DNA from 3 places in the Alkaliphilus crotonatoxidans genome. Region 2 is predicted to be linked to each of the others. Evidence: riboswitches for the same ligand, from Rfam matches in the RefSeq annotation. Region 2 holds a riboswitch; each other region holds the start of a gene.
What was found. Region 2 has a riboswitch for cyclic di-GMP ahead of ACYQ1I_RS00315 (HD-GYP domain-containing protein). Riboswitches for the same ligand answer to the same signal wherever they lie in the genome.
Positions count from the first base shown of each region.

Region 1: another riboswitch for cyclic di-GMP. It lies ahead of ACYQ1I_RS12210 (response regulator); the one in region 2 lies ahead of ACYQ1I_RS00315 (HD-GYP domain-containing protein).
Region 3: another riboswitch for cyclic di-GMP. It lies ahead of ACYQ1I_RS07310 (thioester domain-containing protein); the one in region 2 lies ahead of ACYQ1I_RS00315 (HD-GYP domain-containing protein).

Region 1 is NZ_BAAHXS010000006.1:23,792-27,074, reverse strand. It holds gene ACYQ1I_RS12215 (methyl-accepting chemotaxis protein) at 1-1,014, opposite strand, end outside; gene ACYQ1I_RS12210 (response regulator) at 1,062-1,427, opposite strand; cyclic di-GMP riboswitch class II at 1,622-1,704, opposite strand; gene ACYQ1I_RS12205 (transposase) at 1,896-2,624, shown strand; gene ACYQ1I_RS12200 (NAD(P)/FAD-dependent oxidoreductase) at 2,761-3,283, shown strand, end outside.
Region 2 is NZ_BAAHXS010000001.1:68,525-71,807, forward strand. It holds gene ACYQ1I_RS00310 (PKD domain-containing protein) at 1-875, shown strand, start outside; cyclic di-GMP riboswitch class I at 1,036-1,123, shown strand; gene ACYQ1I_RS00315 (HD-GYP domain-containing protein) at 1,367-2,569, shown strand; gene ACYQ1I_RS00320 (ATPase) at 2,994-3,283, shown strand, end outside.
Region 3 is NZ_BAAHXS010000004.1:988,287-991,569, reverse strand. It holds gene ACYQ1I_RS07310 (thioester domain-containing protein) at 1-1,780, opposite strand, end outside; cyclic di-GMP riboswitch class I at 2,036-2,125, opposite strand; cyclic di-GMP riboswitch class I at 2,201-2,287, opposite strand; gene murC (UDP-N-acetylmuramate--L-alanine ligase) at 2,575-3,283, shown strand, end outside.

The sequences.
Region 1 (3,283 bases), on a different contig from region 2:
ACTGACGGCCTCCAGCTCCTTTACAAGTACTTTCATCCTATGGGCGATCAATTTTTTAAATAATATGTATACCCCCAGGATCACCAGCAATAGGCTAATAGCGGCAAAAATCATGGAAAGCCGCTGAACAGACCAGGCCTTGGCCTTTACCTCTTCAATTCCCATGGCTGCCACAATATAAAGACCCATCCTTTTTTCGTAGATTCCATGATAGGCCACACCATTTTCAATAAAATCTATTTCACCCTGTTCATTTTCCACCACTGTTTTTAAAAAATCCTGGTTTTCAATAAAGGTCCGTAGCAGCGTTTCATTGGAGTGAACCTTTATATCGCCCTGACTATTAAAGGCCATTACCAGGCCGGTTTCACCAATTTTGGTTTGCCCAATAGAATTTTGCGGGCTTGATTCTTCAAAGACATTTTTCTGGGGAACAGAGCTAAAGCCGATCTGTATTACTCCGCCAGCCCCCTGTCTTGGTAAAAAGCCATACTGTATAAGGTTTGTCCCTAATACCGGTGCTGCCTCCAGCACTACTTCACCTTTAAGGGCCCTTTCAAAATAGTGCTTTTTTTCGCCGGCTCCCAGGTCTGTTCCTATAAAGGAAGCCCCTGAGCTTTCAATAATTACGCCGTTTCCGTCGCTAATATGAATTTCTACGGCTCCCATTTCCTTGGCTATATTCTGCAATTCCTCTGGGGTATAAAACCGGGCCTCCAGTGAATTGGCAATTGCCTTTGCGATAATCATGGTCTGGTCATCCATGGCACTTTGGGCAGCCTGGTTTGTTATACTGGCCGAGGTAAAGGTATCATAGACGGTAGCATGGGCATTTTTCACTTTTTCCAGCTCCATATCATAGACAATATTTTCAACAAAGGAAAATAGGGTTGCCTGAGAAAAAACCGATACGAAAAAGTAAATTATTGTTGTCGCCGCAATCATTTTAGTCAATATACTTCTGTTCTTTAAAAATCTCCCTTGTTTTAGATGTAATTCATTGGTCTGCTGCATCTTTTTCCCTCCACTTTTGCTTGTCTTTTCCTGGGTTTCATTATTTGTCAACATTCTAAAATCTTTTTTATTTTTTCAATCACTAAATCCTCTTGAAAGGGTTTGACAATGAAGTCTTTGGCCCCCGAACGTATGGCTTCCACCACCATGGCTTCCTGGCCCATGGCAGAGCACATCAGCACCTTTGCATTGGGGTTCTTTTTATGAATTTCCCTTAGTGCTTGTATGCCGTCCATTTCTGGCATGGTTATATCCATGGTTACCAGGTCAGGCTTAAGCTCATTATACTTCAAAAGGGCCTCTATTCCGTTTTCTGCTTCCCCCGCCACCTCCAGGCCATGGTTTGTTAATATGTTTTTTAAGATCATCCTCATAAAGGCTGCATCATCTACAATTAAAATTTTTGACCCCATCAGCTCATTCTCCTATCTAACTAAATTACTTCAGTAAAATTTACATGTAAAACCAAAGGCTATCATTATTTGAATTGACTAAGCCTGCCTAACAGGCTTAAATAAATTTGTTGTCGGGGATTATATTACCCACCTCCGTTTACTAGTAACAACTTAAATAAAATTTTACACAAAAAAAGCCAATAATTAGCTCACTAATCATTGGCCGGTTGCACCACTAGCTCTGAATTCTCAAGGTGCCCAGATAAGAGAATTCTTCTTTGCTTCCAATTTTCATTGCATAATTTGTTGTTTTAATTTATTCGCTCCGCTAAGGCAGGGCTCCTGCATAGAAGTCACAACCTATATGATAAAATCATATCAGACTTTGGTACAAATTTCAAACAAACGATAGGTAAAATAAAATAAAAAAGGGGACGGTACTTGATTATTGTTTTTTGAAGTTATATAATAACAATATAAAGGGGGGTGATTGCTCTGCCAAGGTCAGCCAGAATAAAGGATGAATATGGTATTTATTATATTACCCAACGGGGTTCATCAAATAGAAAGCTTTTTGAAAATGAAGGAGATCGAGATAAATTTCTAACCATTTTAATGGAGTCTAAGGAAAAAAACGGATTCAAGCTGTATGGCTATTGTATTGCAAAGGACAATGAATATCATCTCATTATAAATGCCAATGGTTCCGATATTTCAAAAATTATGAAGGGAATTAACATATCCTATGCAATGTATGTTGATAACAGCACCGGTAACTTGTATCGAGATCGATATAAAAGTCTTCTCATACAAGATAAATTTACCCTAATGGAAATTTTATCAAAAATACATGCAGTTGGAAGGCAGAACAATAATAAATACAACAGCTATTGTATTTATCATAAAGAGCCGTTGTTCGACAGTCAGCTGATCGACCAGGAGGATTTGACCCTGCTGGAGGATGAAGAAAACTGTCTTTATCGGAAGGATAACTGCCGATGCTGCCTCAAGACACCCTGGGAAGCCAAAAATAAGCTGCTGCAAATTGCAGAATCCAGAGGAATTACACTGAAGGAGCTTATGAAGGATAAGGACTACCGAAATCAATTAATTCGAGATTTTCGTAAAAACTCTATATTATCGTTAAAGGAACTGGGGGAGGTTTTTGGTGGCCTTTCAGAATCTTCTATCTGTAAAATTTTAAATAATAAATAAAATTATTTCACCCTTTAAGAGGAAAAACCATATGCTATACAAAGACCTGTTTAGAATAAGGGCCTATTGGCTTTCCTCTTTTTTAAACAGCAAATATTCAAGTACCGTCCCCTTTATTAATGGAGGTGTGATATTAATGAATTTAAATCTGGATTTTAATTTGAATTATGATGTTGAAAAAAGTAGCCCTTCCTCCCTGGGTACCGATTCTATTTATGATTTGCTGATCATTGGCGGTGGCCCTGCCGGCCTGAATGCCGCCCTTTATGCTAAAAGAAAGGGGCTTCATGTCGGTATGATTACCACTGGTCTTGGGGGGCAGGTGACCAACACAAGCCTGGTGGAAAATTACCTGGGCTACCCTGAAATTGAAGGGAAAGCCCTGGTTAGCCAGTTCATTTCCCATGTTGAAGGGCTTTCTGTACCCATATTGGGAGAGGCAACTGTCTCATCTATTGTGGCTTCCCCCTATGATGTGATTAAGCAGGTCTTATTGACAAATGGTGATACCTATCGGGCAAAGACCTTTATCATTGCCACCGGGAGACAGCCAAAAAAGCTTGGTCTTCCTGGTGAAGGAAAATTTACTGGCAGGGGCATTGCCTATTGTGCCATTTGTGACGGTCCCCTCTTTAAAGACCGTGAGGTGGCTGTGGTCG
Region 2 (3,283 bases):
TGAAGGCCTACCGGGAAATAGATGAGCAGCCCCGGCCTGAGAAAAAAACCTTCCGGTGGCCAGTAGTTGCTGCAATCCTTTTATTGCTAACGGTGGGGGCCTATGGTGTATCAAGTCTCATCAAGTGGTTGCCTGAACGGACCCTTCAGGGAGATGAATATACCCCTGTAGGTGGCCAGGTCAGGGCTTATTTTCGAATTGAGGAAGAACCTCCCTATTGGATACTTGTTAATGAAAGCAGTGGTTCCGGAGAAGAAACAATCGAGGCCTATCTATGGGAAATCAGTTATGAAGGAAAGGTCATTCAAACTTCAGATAACAGAGAGCCTAAATTATCCTTTAATCAAGAGGGGACCTATACCATAAGCTTAAAAATTATGGATCAACAAAACAATGGGGAATGGAGTGAACCCCATATTGAGGCACTGGAGGTAAAATTTGATACAGAGGAGGATGGAAGGGAGGCCAACATTACGCAGAATAACGAATATTTTACGCTGTCCACCCAGGGGCAAAATAATATTATAAAGGATGTTAATCTGTTTAATGAGGGACCCTACTCCTTCAAGCTTGTAAATGATCAGAATCTTTCACCGACCTTTACGCTGAGAAATTTCTACGCAAAGGAATATGAAACGCTTTCAATGCTGATTAAAACCAGTCAGGAGGAAAACTTAAAGCTCCGGCTTATGGTTTATAATCAAGGAAATTTACAGCACCGTGAAGAATTTTCTCAATCTGTTACAGTTCAAGATGATTGGAAGCTGGTTTATTTGGAGTTACCAAAGGTAAGCATGGAAGAAATTAAGTTAGAGATCGTAGGCTTTAGAAATCCAATTTGGGTAGATTCTATAGAATTGCAGCCATATAAATAGAATTTATTGTTGCGAGACTTAAAATAAGTCTCTTTTTTTGACTATTAATTAGACATAAAACGACTGAATGTTTAAATAAATAACAAAAGTATACAAAAAAACCTATACATTTGAACTAATTTACTATATATTATATATGTAGTATATTTTTATGAAATTAAATAAAATTTGGCAAACTTATCGAAAGGTAAGGACGCAAAGCTATGGGTCTAAAGAGGGTTAACTTCCATGATTGCCAGGTTGCTGTAAAATTTATATTTTTTTGTAAATTTAACATATAGCACCTAGGGAAAATGAACTAGGCGCTTTTTTTATTGGTGAACCCATGACTCGATAATAAAATGCAGGGTAAGGGGTACGGTATGGGATTGAAGATAAAATCAAAAATATTATTAACCAATACGTTTCTGCTACTGATTTGCTTTTTAATATTTTTATATTTTAGTAATCGAGTATTGATCTCTTTTTTAATTTCATTTTATACCATATTATTGAGCATAATCATTACTTTATTATTAGACCTTAATAAAATTATCGGCAATCTTGCCGAGGTTGTTACAGGCTTGGTCAGCAAAATGAAAGCAGACAAAGGGGATAACACCCTGAAAATGACAGATAATCGAGGTAATAAGATTGAAATAACCAATCAACATGATAAAACTATTGGTGTAGTCTCGTATCGGGATGAAGAACTACAGGCCTCCTATGAAGACTGGAATTACAGTTTAGAAAGGCTATTTCAGTCCAAAGGGTTCAATCAACTCTTAAATGAGATGATTTTCAGTACGGATGAATTCTTAAGTGTTGATCAAACAGCCATATTTCTTGTAAATAATTCCTTTAAGATAAATGGGTTAAGGAACCTTAAAGGGGAGAAAGCTTTGCCAGTTATAATTAGTCAAGGGGAGCCATGCTATCGGCAAATAATAAATAATCAGGAGCTAAGGATTATTCATAGTTATGATTTTAAACATAGCTCAGGGGCTTTTAATAATCAATTAAGTAAAGAAGCAGGTATTGAAAAGCTGTTGTATTTACCCGCCTTAGAAGAAAAAAGGATAGCAGGGTTTGTTAACTTTTTAGCAGAGGATACTAAAATGGATGCAGTAATAGTGGATAATGAACAGCTTATGGAAAGGGAAAGGAAAACCTATTTTGAAATGATAATTTCCTTGGTTATGGCGATGAATATAAAGGACCCCTACACAAAGGGGCATAGTGAACGGGTTATGAAATATAGCTTAAGGCTTGGTCATCACCTAAATCTGACAAAAGCAGAGCTGGATATTCTAAAGTATGGCAGTATACTTCATGATATAGGTAAATTAGCGATACCCAATGATATTTTACTAAAGAAGGGCATGTTGACTCACCAGGAATATAGCATGATTAAAAGTCACTCTGTAAAGGGAAGCGCCATGATTAGCAGCTTAAGTTTTTTACAGCCTGCCCTGCCGATCATTAGAAATCACCATGAACGGTATGACGGTAAGGGGTACCCCGATGGTTTAGCAGGAACAGAAATTCCGTTATTAACGCGAATCGTAACCATAGCCGATTCCTATGATGCCATGACTTCAGAGAGAGAATACCGTAAGAAGTTAACAAAGGGAGAGGGAATAACCGAATTAAAAAGACATCGTGGTACACAATTTGATCCCCTGCTGGTGGATGAATTTATAAAAATTATCTAAAAAATGATCGCAGTAAAAAGCACAGTACTTAAATCCCTAAATTCATAGATCAATGGGTTGGCCAGGCTATCCATGATATGTTTGGTAGTGACCTATGATGCTGAATTAGGGGGTTTTTTTTATTGTATAGAAAAAGAGGCTTCGCTTTGATTATCTTTATAGGTTTTTACCGACAGCCCTTAGCCCATTTAAGAAAAATACCAATAAAGACAAATGCAGGTATAATAACAAAATTCAACAATGAAATATAAGTATAGTAATTTAACAGCTTAAATAATAATAACAGGTTGTTGCGGGCAAAATAAACTGCTACCGCCACCAAGGCAGAAATTAGGTATATTAAATTCTTGTATATAAATAAACACACCTTTAGCCCAGGAGGAATAGGATAGAATGAATTGATTAGTTAAGAGGAGGAGAGGCAATGAAGAAGGGAAGCATTAAACGATTATTCCCCGGTGGCAATACGGCAGAGGGCTTTTACTCTTATTATCAATATGTAATTGACCTAAAGGAGGCCAGTCGGGTCTATTTACTAAAGGGAGGCCCAGGGGTAGGGAAGTCTCAGCTGATGAAAAATATTGGCAGCTTTATGGTGGATAGGGGATACGATGTAGAGTTTCATCACTGTTCGGCTGATCCTGAGAGCTTAGATGCCATTGTAATTAATGCTTTAGGGGTGGCTTTTATTGATGGTACAGCCCCCCATGTGAT
Region 3 (3,283 bases), on a different contig from region 2:
GGTCTTCAGGATCTTCTGGGTCTTCTGGATCTTCGGGGTCTTCAGGATCTTCTGGATCTTCAGGGTCTTCGGGGTCTTCAGGATCTTCTGGATCTTCTGGGTCTTCTGGATCTTCAGGGTCTTCAGGATCTTCAGGGTCTTCAGGGTCTTCAGGATCTTCGGGGTCTTCAGGATCTTCAGGGTCTTCTGGATCCTCTGGGTCTTCTGGATCTTCTGGGTCTTCTGGATCTTCGGGATCTTCTGGGTCTTCTGGATCTTCGGGATCTTCAGGATCTTCTGGATCTTCAGGATCTTCGGGATCTTCAGGGTCTTCGGGATCTTCTGGGTCTTCTGGATCCTCAGGGTCTTCTGGATCTTCTGGGTCTTCTGGATCTTCGGGGTCTTCCGGATCTTCAGGATCCTCGGGGTCTTCGGGATCTTCTGGATCCTCGGGATCTTCTGGATCTTCTGGATCTTCAGGGTCTTCTGGATCCTCTGGGTCTTCTGGATCCTCTGGGTCTTCTGGATCCTCGGGATCTTCCGGGTCTTCTGGTTGAACCCTGGTATTATAAACATAAACGCTACCTTCCAGGGCTCCAATTGTTAATAAAATTCTTCCATCGGCGGGTGATATTTCATATATCGGTATATATTCTTCGGGTATATTAATTTCGGTTATCAAGTACTCACCCAGGGGCAGGTTTTCTATTTCCAATGAACGGCCAGCACTGACCGTATGTATTTCATTATAGCCCTGTGGCCCTGAAATATGGACGGTAAAGTCAGTCTGGTCTTCTTCTACAATTGTATTATCATGATCATAAACAACCTTATTGACTGTTATTTTTCCGGTTGGCGGCGTATATTCATAATAAAGCTTGGTCATGGCAGAAAGGGCGATTCCAGCTTCCATCCCTGTAATGCCTATTAAAGTCTGAGACTGCTTCACGCCTCCCACCGGCAGTAGAATCAAAGCGTCATAGACTTTTTGATGTCCTTTCACTTCTACTTGAAAATCGATGTCCGCTTGAAATTCCTCAGCGGGAATCGTTATTTTTACTGTTTTTATACCTTTATCAGTGTTGACGGTTTCCTCTGCTCCTGGATAAACCCCCTGCAAATCAATACTGTACTGATGATTTAACTCAATATAGCTGCCGTCGTAATTGGTTTGATCCGCCCCATAGCTAAAGGTAATTTCCACATCTTCCTCTGCATTTGGGCCAATGGCTACGTTTGTGATTCCCACATCGGCAGGGTGATCAGCGGCCGGTATACCGGGCAGTGACTTTAAATACTCATATACCCGCTTTACATTACGATTTAATAATTGAAAATAGGTAGGGCTATAATTGTTGGTCTGATTCCATATTGCATATTGTGTTGCAGTAATTGCCTGGGCCTGGGTTAAGCTGTTTACATTTCCTACAGCCTTCTTTAAATCATTCAGGCTGATATTGGGGTATGAGCCATGGGCTATGGCCCTTAGCTTGTTGGCTTTAGCTTCATTGATGCCAATGGACTCGGCATCTTCAAGCTTGATCAGCCGATAGTCAACATCCTGTCGTGCCCTGACGGTTTCGTCTGCACAGTAGACATAAATGGTTGACCCTACATACTTGCCATTACTATACTGTCTTACATGGAAAAGATAGGTGTTTGAATCTGAGCCCCTGGTACCCGTTCCATCCCAGCGGTAATATTGGCTATTTCCATAGGCTATGCTGGGCATAAACATCAAGGCCACCAGTAGGGCAATAATCAGGCTAAAGCTCCTTCTCCTGATTTTTTTTCTTACCATTCCTTCACTTCCTCCCTTTTTAATATAGTTTTATTGAAGCAAAATTGCTTTTCTAGTAACTTGTGTCCTTTAAAAGGCGAGATAAGAGCTGTGGCAAATTTGGACAGGGATAATCTATTAGCTTAAATGAGGCAGGGTACTAGGTACCAATTGAATCATTAAAACATAAATTAATTATTAAGTATGTCGCTTTATATTTTATTAGGTCTGGTATGACTAACATTCCATCAAAAACAAAAAACTGCCGCACGATTTTGCGGCAGCAGGACAATCATCGTATTGATTCATACCTTAGATTCCTAACTTTGCGTCCCAGCCTTTCGAACTGGTTTGCCCTTTACGTTTGTGCCTTAAATATTTTATTAGCTCCGTAAACTTTATAGTACAAAAATGATATAAAAAAACTGCCACAATTTAAACTGTGGCAGTCGGACGATCATCGTATATGCATACCTTAGATTCCTGACTTTGCGTCCCAATCTTTCGACTGGTTTGCCTTTTTCACCAAACATATGAAAATTATTACAAGGAAATATATTCCTATATTTTCTTATTTTAGATGGTGTAAAGAAAAAAATCAAGTATTTTTTATAAAAAAGTATATTATCTTATTCATCAGGTAAAATATCGAAGTTTTTTAGTGATTACACAATTTTTTTATGTTATGATACAATATAGCATCACATATTATTTAACTGTGTATCATGAATTTCCTGTGAAGCATCATAGAATATGCTTTTTTTGGGCAAAAATATTATTACAGCAATAATTTTTTAGATAGAGGAGTGAAGATTTTGATTTCTTTTGATCTAAACCACCAAATACAACGTATTCATTTAATTGGTATCGGTGGAATCAGTATGAGTGCAATAGCAGAAATCCTGCTTAAGCATGGCTATCATGTTTCCGGCTCAGATATTAAGGAATCTAACATAATTGAAAAGCTAAGAAGTCATGGGGCGCAGATTTTTTTAAGCCATCAGTGTGAAAATGTCAGGGACGCTGATTTAGTTGTCTATACAGCTGCCGTTAAGGCAGATAATTGTGAACGCCAGGAGGCAGAAAGGCTGGGTATTCCTCAGATTGATCGAGCCCACATGCTTGGGCTCATTATGAAGATGTATGACCGTGCCATTGCAGTTGCTGGAAGTCACGGAAAGACCACTACCACATCTTTATTATCCCTTGTGATGGAATATGCCAAGCTGGACCCTACCATCATGGTTGGTGGAGAATTGGACGAAATTGGCGGGAATATCAAAATTGGTGAAAGTCAGCATTTTATTACGGAAGCCTGCGAATATGTTGAGAGCTTTCTAAAATTCAACCCCTTTATTGGAATTATTTTGAATATTGACGAGGATCATCTGGATTTTTATAAGGATATTCACCATATTAAAGGAGCCTTTCATCGTTTTGGCCGGCTGATTCCCCAGGATGGCTATTTGGTTGTCAACGGCGATGATGACAATGTGTCTGATGTGATTCAACAGCTTACCTGCC